2 linked regions of the Prosthecobacter sp. genome follow. The protein of the gene in region 2 binds, or shares a complex with, the protein of the main gene of each other region. Links are inferred from orthologs where the notes say so. Each region holds a gene or a part of one and is shown on either strand. Other genes may lie near its edges. The genes, in order: smc and U1A53_RS18120.

Region 1 (4,818 bases), on a different replicon or contig from region 2:
CCAGATTCACCGTCACAAACAGATGCGGCAGCGCGCTCATGCTGGCGATGCCGTACTTGAACGGGAACCGCGTGTGCATCGGCAGCACATGAAACTGGAAGGACTCGATGGTGAAGGTCATGCAGGAAAGGAGCGTCAACGGTCAAGGCGTCAAGCAGTCAAGGATCACAACCCTTGACCAACTTGACTTTTGACCTCTTGACGAGGCTCCGCCTCCTCAAACCAACACCGCAGGCGACTCTTCTTCCTGCTCCTCAATCTCGGTGAGACGTTCCTGCTGTTCGTCCATGCTTTCGAGGCGTGGCCTGTCGGCTGGAGCATCGAGCTGGAGTTCCTCCACGGATTTGGTGGTGTTGCGGGTGTCCTCGGTCGTCATGCGCACGCCGACGGGCTTGCTGATGCCGAATTCCTGCATGGTGACGCCGTAGATCACGTCCGCGCGGCTCATGGTGCGCTTGTTGTGGGTGACGATGATGAACTGGGAATTGTCGATGAACTTGTCGAGCATCTTGAGGAAGCGGCCGATGTTCGTTTCATCGAGCGGGGCGTCCAGCTCGTCCAGCACGCAGAACGGGCTGGGTTTGACTTGGTAAATCGAAAACAGCAGCGCCACGGCGGTCATGCTGCGTTCGCCACCGGAGAGAAGGCTGATGGTTTGCAGCTTCTTGCCCGGCGGCTTGGCGATGATTTCGATGCCGGACTCCAACGGGTCGCTTTCGTCGATGAGCATGAGGTCGGCCTTGGCCTGAGCGCCAAACAGCTCGCGGAAGTTGTCATGGAAGAAGCCGCGCACCTGCGTGAACGTCTCGACGAACATGGTCTTCGTGGTCTCGTTGATCTTCGCGATGACCTGGAGCAGCTCGTCCTTCGATTTGACGAGGTCGTTGTGCTGGGTGTCGAGGAAGTTGTGACGTTCTTCGAGTTCCTCGAATTCCTGAATGGCATCCAGATTGACCGGGCCGATGCCTTCCAGCTTCTGGCGCAGTTCATAGACGACCTCCATGACGAACGCCCAGTCTGGTTGTGCTTCTTCGCCGGGGATGACGATGTTTTCGAGTTCTTCGTCCTCATCGCGGTTGGAGACGGCGGGGATTTCTTTAGCCTCCGGCTCCTCGGACACTTCTGACTGGTCAGACGCTTCAGACACCGTTGTTTCAGTGCTTTCAGATGACTCAGAAGTCTCGGCTGCGTTCGCGGCTGCCTTCTTGCCACGACTGCGATTTTTCTTCTGCTCCTCGATAGTGACCATGAGGACGTGGTAATCGGGCTCGAAGGCGTCGATGTGGAAGCTGTAGCGCTCTTGAACCTGATTGATGAGGTTTTCGAGGCGGAGATCGACGCGGGTGAGGGCGACTTCGGCGCGGTTGCGAGATTCGTTGAGGCCGTTGTAGCTCTGACGAAGCTGTGTGAGCTGGGTTTCGAGCTGGCTGACCTGCTCGAACAATCCAGCGCGTTCTTCCGTGCGCGCATGGAGATGTTCTTCGATGGCGGCAATGGCACCGCGCTGGGATTCGATCTGTTCTTGGAAGCGGGCGTTTTCAGCATCGCTCTGCTGAATACGGACGCGCCAAGTGTTGATCTCTTCGGAGAAACGATTCATGCCGGCCTGAAGTTCCTGCAAACGCACGCCGAGCGGGGCTTTCTGACGTTCGATGGAATGCAGCGCGCTTTGTTCGAGGGCGAGCGCGGTGCGGAGTTCATTGAGGCGCTCGCTGGATTCGAGTTCGCGACGGAGAAAGGACTCCATTTCGAGTTCGAGCTCGCCTTCGCGGACGCGGGAAGACTCAAGCTGCTCCTGCGCGATGGCGGCGGCCTCACGAAGTTGATTGATCTGGCTTTCAGAGCCGCCGATGCGCTCCTGGATCTGGTTCTGGTCCCACTCGACGCTCTCCAGCTTCGCCGTGGCTTGTTGCAGCGCGCGCTGGACGACGCTGATCTTGCCTTGGAACTGCGAGAAGCCTTCACGCGCGCGCTGGCTTTGCTCGCGGAGGGAAACTTCCTCGCGCTGCATGTCTTCGAGCTGGGCGCTGACGGCTTTCACCGCGTCCTCCTTCTCCATGAACTGGAGTTCGAGTGCCTCGACCTCGGTGCGGAGCTGGCGCACTTCGGCTTCGCGACGCAGGGTCGAGGAGCCTTCTTCCTTGCTGGCACCGCCGTTGATGATGCCGTCCGTGGAGATGAATTCACCGCGCATGGTGGCGATGGCGAGGTGCGGCATCTCACGCTTCAAGCGCAGCGCCGTGTGCAGGTCATCGACGATGATCACGTTGTGCAGCAGGTGATCAATGAGGCTCTGCACGCCAGTTTTGACGCGGACTTTGTCCGTGGCCCAGGCGATGGCGCCGGCGGGCATGAGTTCACGATCCGCAGCATTGCGCAGATTGCAGAAATCATGCGGCACCAGCGAGGCACGGCCCATTTTGTGATCGGTGAGGCGGTCGATGATCTGCGCGGCGAGTTCGCTCTCGGTGAGCAGAACGGCCTGAAGATGATCTTTGAGCGCGGCTTCGATGGCGGGGATGAAATCGGGATCGACCTCAATGCTGGAGGCGAGCAGGCCGCGAACGCCGGTGGAATAGACTTCCGGATTGTCGAGGCCGCTGAGGACGCTCTGCGTGCCGGAGGAGAGACCCTCGCCTTTTTGCAGCAGTTGTTCGAGGATTTCGAGGCGTGACTTGCGCTGCGTGAGATTGCGCTGGAGGTCGTTGAGTTCGTTGTTCATCGCGTCGCGCTGGCGGCGGCGTTCGATGATCTCACGGGCGCAGTCCTTGGCCTTCTCGTCGAGCTGGTTGCGCGTTTCCTCGAGTTCCTGGATGTTGCGTTGCAACTCGTCGTATTCGATCTGGCTGCTCTCACGGGCCTGCGCGGCGGTTTGACGATCATGCGCGAGCGATTCGTGACGCTGACGGTCGGCGGAGATTTGATTGCTCAAGGACTGCGCACGGGCCTCACTAGCGGCCATCTGGCCTTCAAACTGGCGGATCGACTCGCGGATGGCGCGGCGGTCACTTTCCAGGCGGTTGCGCTCCGGCAGGATGCTCTGATGCACGCTCGCGTGCTCGTTCATCGCGAGCTGACGCGTCTGAATGTTGTCGGTGATCGCGAGAAGTTGCTCATCGGCATTGGCGAGATCGCGGCGGGCCTGATCGAGCAGTTCTTCGTTCGCGGCGATCTGCTCCTCGTTTTGACGGATGCGTCCCTCGAGTTCCTCGCTGCGCTCTTTGTTGAAACCAATGCGCCCTTCAGCACTCTGCATCTGTGAGCGGAGTTCCTGGGCCTGTTGACGTGCCTGACTGATCTGCGATTCGAGCGCGTGGTAGGCCTCGCGCGTTTGTGCAGCTTCCGTTTCGGCGGCCTGTAGTTTGCGCTGTAATTCTTCGATCTGATTCGCCAGTATGCGCACCTGTGTTTCGGCCTCGGATTTCTCACCGCTGAACTCGGTGTATTGTTTGTGTGCGAGGTGGGTGTCGAGCAGGCGTGTGTCTTCGAGCAAGGCCTGATAGCGACGTGCTTTGGCGGCCTGACGCTGCAAGGTGCCCATCTGACGCTTCACTTCGGCGATGATGTCGGCGACGCGAAGCAGATTGGCTTCCGTGTATTCGAGTTTGCGCAGCGCTTCCCGCTTCTGCGATTTGAACTTGGTGATGCCAGCGGCTTCTTCAAAGACGGTGCGGCGATCTTCAGGCTTCGAGCTGAGAAGCATGTCGATCTGACCCTGCGCCATGATCGAGTAAGCCGCACGACCGATGCCGGTGCCAGCGATGAGATCGTGGATGTCCTTGAGCCGACAAACGGTGTTGTTGAGGCGGTATTCGCTGCGACCATCGCGGAACACGCGGCGTGTGAGGGCGACCTCATTGAAATCGACCTTCAGCGACTCTTCGCAGTCCGCCATCGTGAGCGTGACTTCGGCGAGGCCCACGGGTTTGCGTTTGTCGGTGCCATTGAAGATGACGTCGGCCATTTCATCACCACGCAGTGCTTTCGCGGACGTTTCACCGAGCACCCAGCGGATGGCATCAACCACGTTCGATTTGCCGCAGCCGTTGGGGCCGACAATGCCGGTGACGCCTTTGTGGAATTCAAAGTGGGTCTTGTCGGCGAAGGACTTGAAGCCGTGAAGGGTGAGGCTCTTGAGATACATGGCTGGAGAGGGAAAAGGCTGCGAAAAAGAAGTGCTAAGGTGGATTGAACCATTCCACAGCCACTACCCGCAAGGCTGAAGGCATTTTTTTACCCTATCTTGGGGTTAATTAATGCTTCCGAAACAATATGTGGGCTTTTTCCGAGCTGTTTCGCTGTGAATAAACGCAGCAGGTGTGAACAAGTTTCAATACACCGCTTTGCGATGAAACAGAAAGCTTTCAAGCAGCAGCACGACGATCACCAGCCAGATCAAACGCTGCGGCCAGGTACTGAAGGCTGAAGCAGTGATGATGGGAGCGGCGGGCTGGATGGAAGTTGCGACATCGGAGGGCGGGGCAGGGAGATTCGTTTCAGCGTCGGAGATCAAGGCACAGGTGCCGCTGCGGTCGCCTGTTTCCCAGGCACCAATGCGATTGAGGGCGAGCAGGTCGTTGGCGGGATCGTCGGAGGCTTCGATGAAGGTGTCGCCATCCCAAGCATGCCATTGCACAAGGTTGCTGGCGTTGAGCATCTCACCAGTGTGCAAGGTGCGCATGTCAGCGAGGGCCTCGCTGTTTTCAGCGCACCAGTAAAGAGCGTTGCCGAGAATGAGCGGGAAGGAGGGCAACAGCGCGAGTTGCTCGGACTGCGAGGGTGAGAAGGCGGTGACGACGATCCGCTGACCGCCGGATT
Region 2 (3,075 bases):
TGGATTGCCAGCCCGGAGGCCGTTGATGCGCAAGTGGAGCAGCCTGCCGCCGCCACAGGAAACAAGCCGGCGATCCGCGTGCTGCTGGAGACGATGCACCATGAGGCCACCCTGAAGGACCTGCGCTTCAATTTCAGCCAGCTCATTCTGAAGACCGTGCTGGGCGAGGAGGGGGCGCTGGTGGAGGACTCCGCGACGGTGTTTGGCAGCCCCGAGAACCTGAGCAAGGAGGGACTGAAGCCCTATGATCTGATCATTCTGAATGGCAGGCTGAGCGGCAACATGACCCCGCAGGCCTTCTCACCCGAGATGCTCAAGCTGCTGGAGGACCATGTGTTTCGCGGTGGTTTCTTGTTGGTGATCGCCGGCAGTGCCGAACTTGGAAAAGGAGAAGCCCTGCCCTTTTACAATCCGCTGCTGACGCAGTTCGGCATGACCTTCAATGACCGGCCGGCGACGGTGCCAGGGACACAAATCCGCCCGTCCCAGTTGGAGCAGGATCGCGAGCATCCGCTGCTGCATGAGCTGGAAATGCTTTACCCATGTCATGGGACGACCTTGAAGCTGACGAATCGCAAAGCGCTCGCGCTGGCCTTCCTCGGCGACGAGCCCTGTCTGGCCGTGGTGCCGCATGGGTTTGGCTGGGTGATCGCGCTGGGTGGCGGCAGCGGCTGGATGAATCAGGGCATGGACCCCCAGAGACGGCCCAAAGCAAACTTCGCCGAGGCGAACCAGCAATTCGTTCGCAATCTGGTGCTGCTGGTGGGCGCGGTGCGGAAAGGTGTCAGGCGCTAAGGCCGGAAACACCCGCCGGGCAGAATACTCGTCCTCCCGGGTTGCCTTGGCCGGTTCTCCGGTCTATCTCGGCGCGTGGAAGATACCGACTACAAAGTCAGACTTGAGATTTTCGAAGGCCCTCTGGACCTCCTTTTGTACCTGATCAAAAAGGAGGAGATCGACATTTATAACGTGTCGCTGGAGCGCATCACGCGGCAGTACCTCGATTACATCGACACGTTCAAAGCGCTGAACATCGAGCTGGCGAGCGAGTTCATCGTGATGGCGGCCAATTTGATGTACATCAAGAGCCGCGAACTGCTGCCGCAGGACGTGCAGCCGCCGGAAGAAGACGCCGAGGAGGATGATCCGCGCTGGGAGCTGATCCGGCAGCTCATGGAGTACAAGAAATTCAAGGAGGCCGCCCAGTTCCTCGGCGTGCAGGAGGTGAAGGGCGATGAATTGTTCGTCACGACGCCAGAACTGCCCGATCTCGACGCCCCGGTGGAGACGCTGGGCCAGGTGGGCATCTTTGACCTGATCCGCGCCTTCCAGCGCATCCTGAAGCGCTTCGAGAACGCGAGCGACTTCCGCGAGATCGTCAATGACCGCTACACGGTGGCCGACAAGATCGAGTACCTGCTCAACATCATGCCGGTGGGCGGCAAGATGAAGTTTGAGGAGCTGTTCACCGATGCCGCCAGCCGTGGAGAGGTGATCGTGACTTTCCTGGCGATGCTGGAGCTGATCAAACTCAACCACCTGCAAGTGGAGCAGGAGCAGTTGCTGGGCGAGATCGTCGTGGTGCGGCCTGCGGTGTAGGATTCAGGGTTGGAATCAGTCTTGGACTCAATTATCGACCGGACGCCTCGGCATGTTGTCGAAAACAGTGCTGACATCATCCTGAATGATCCAGCGGATGCTGTCATCCACGTTGGAAACCGTGAAGTTCCAGCTCTCTCTCCTGTCCACCAACTTCCCGTCCTCAGCGGGAGGATTGAAAGTCCAGCTCTCCACAGCCTGGATTGCGGCCTTCACCGCATGCATTCTCCAGTCACTAGCTTCGTACTGACCTCCTTTCAATTCCCTGGTCCAGTGCTTCTCCACGGACGCTTTGCCTTCCGGGGATATGGTAAAATCCAGACGAAACTTAGCCTGTTTGCCTTGCCATTGAAAATCTTGGGGAAGTTGAGGACTGACGAACATTTTCACCTCGCCTCCAGACCAGACAGGCGTGACCTCCGGGGTTTTCCCGCCATCAACGAGCAGAAATGGCCAAAATCGTTTCATGCTGCCGCTCTCAAAAGCCCCGCCACGGTCGCCCATCACGAACCCGTCTCCGTCTTTATGCGCATACAGCCTCATTTTCCCGAGTTCGTTCGAAAACCTCATATCCGGCCACTTGGCAACATACCCCTTTAGAGCAATCGAAACACTTCCATCCTTGGCCACCTGATAAGTTCCCCGGTAGCCTGCAATGCCGACTCCATACTCTCCCAGCACGACCTTTCCATCCGGCTCGAAGCTGATGACTGAGTCCGAATCCATACCATACATTTTGCCGTCGCGTGAGACAAACACCACTGTCTTTCCAGCATCATGTCTTTGGGAAATGAAATTCACAACCTCGCTCCTTTGCAGAAATTTGGGAGGCGCAGAACGCTGCTGGGCAGCGCATGGCAGGGCAATGGCGAAGATCAAAAGGAGGTGTTTGTACATGGCATACTTTTGCTGGATGAGCTGCAGCATGCCTAGCATGCTTGCATCCTGAGCTTATTTCACCCCATACGGGTGTGGCGTGTAAAGTTAAACCTACTTCCCCTTCGCCACCGCAGGAGCAGGCGGAGCCACGCGGCTGAGCTTTGTGGCCGTGCCGAGCAGCCAGAACAGGCCGCCGATGCTGCCGATCAGGGCAAGCGCGGCCACCACGGTCCAAAGGCCGGGGAGAAGCGGTTTGCGGAAGCGGCGGCGTCTTGCCATCAGGAAATGTGACACGGCTTGCCGCACTGTGCCAGCGCGGCTATGATCGAAGATGCTTCCCTGGCTCAACAACGACCACTTTCCCCTCTATCTGGCCCCCATGGCCGGGGTGACGGACGTGATCTTCCGCCGTTTGTGCAAAGAACAGGGCGCGGATGTGATGGTGACCGAGTTCGTCAGCGCCGAGGGCATCCTGCAACGCGATGACCGCACGCGGCACTACACGGACTTCGATGACGAGCAGCGCCCGCTCGGTGTGCAGCTATTCGGCTCCGACGGCGTGCGCATGGGTGAAGCCGCGCGGAAAATCATCGACTG

What was found.
Region 1: the proteins of U1A53_RS18120 (region 2) and smc are in contact, whole or in part, in a crystal structure (PDB 3ZGX), measured with the Bacillus subtilis proteins. The link is inferred for Prosthecobacter sp. from one-to-one orthologs.

Annotation. Positions count from the first base shown.
Region 1 is NZ_JAXMIH010000023.1:672,953-677,770, forward strand. The notes cover bases 18-4,524. They hold smc (chromosome segregation protein SMC), read right to left. Parts: upstream 4,145-4,524; coding sequence 218-4,144; downstream 18-217. Other genes in these bases: U1A53_RS23345 (hypothetical protein), read right to left, coding at 18-121; U1A53_RS23355 (BatA and WFA domain-containing protein), read right to left, coding at 4,331-4,524. Outside these bases: more of U1A53_RS23345, read right to left, coding at 1-17; more of U1A53_RS23355, read right to left, coding at 4,525-4,818. UniProt on the Bacillus subtilis protein: Required for chromosome condensation and partitioning.
Region 2 is NZ_JAXMIH010000015.1:166,524-169,598, reverse strand. The notes cover bases 1-2,764. They hold U1A53_RS18120 (segregation/condensation protein A), read left to right. Parts: upstream 1-930; coding sequence 931-1,599; downstream 1,600-2,764. Other genes in these bases: U1A53_RS18110 (hypothetical protein), read right to left, coding at 2,590-2,757; U1A53_RS18115 (hypothetical protein), read right to left, coding at 1,627-2,526; U1A53_RS18125 (hypothetical protein), read left to right, coding at 1-795. Also shown: tRNA dihydrouridine synthase DusB, read left to right, coding at 2,810-3,075. UniProt on the Bacillus subtilis protein: Participates in chromosomal partition during cell division. May act via the formation of a condensin-like complex containing Smc and ScpB that pull DNA away from mid-cell into both cell halves.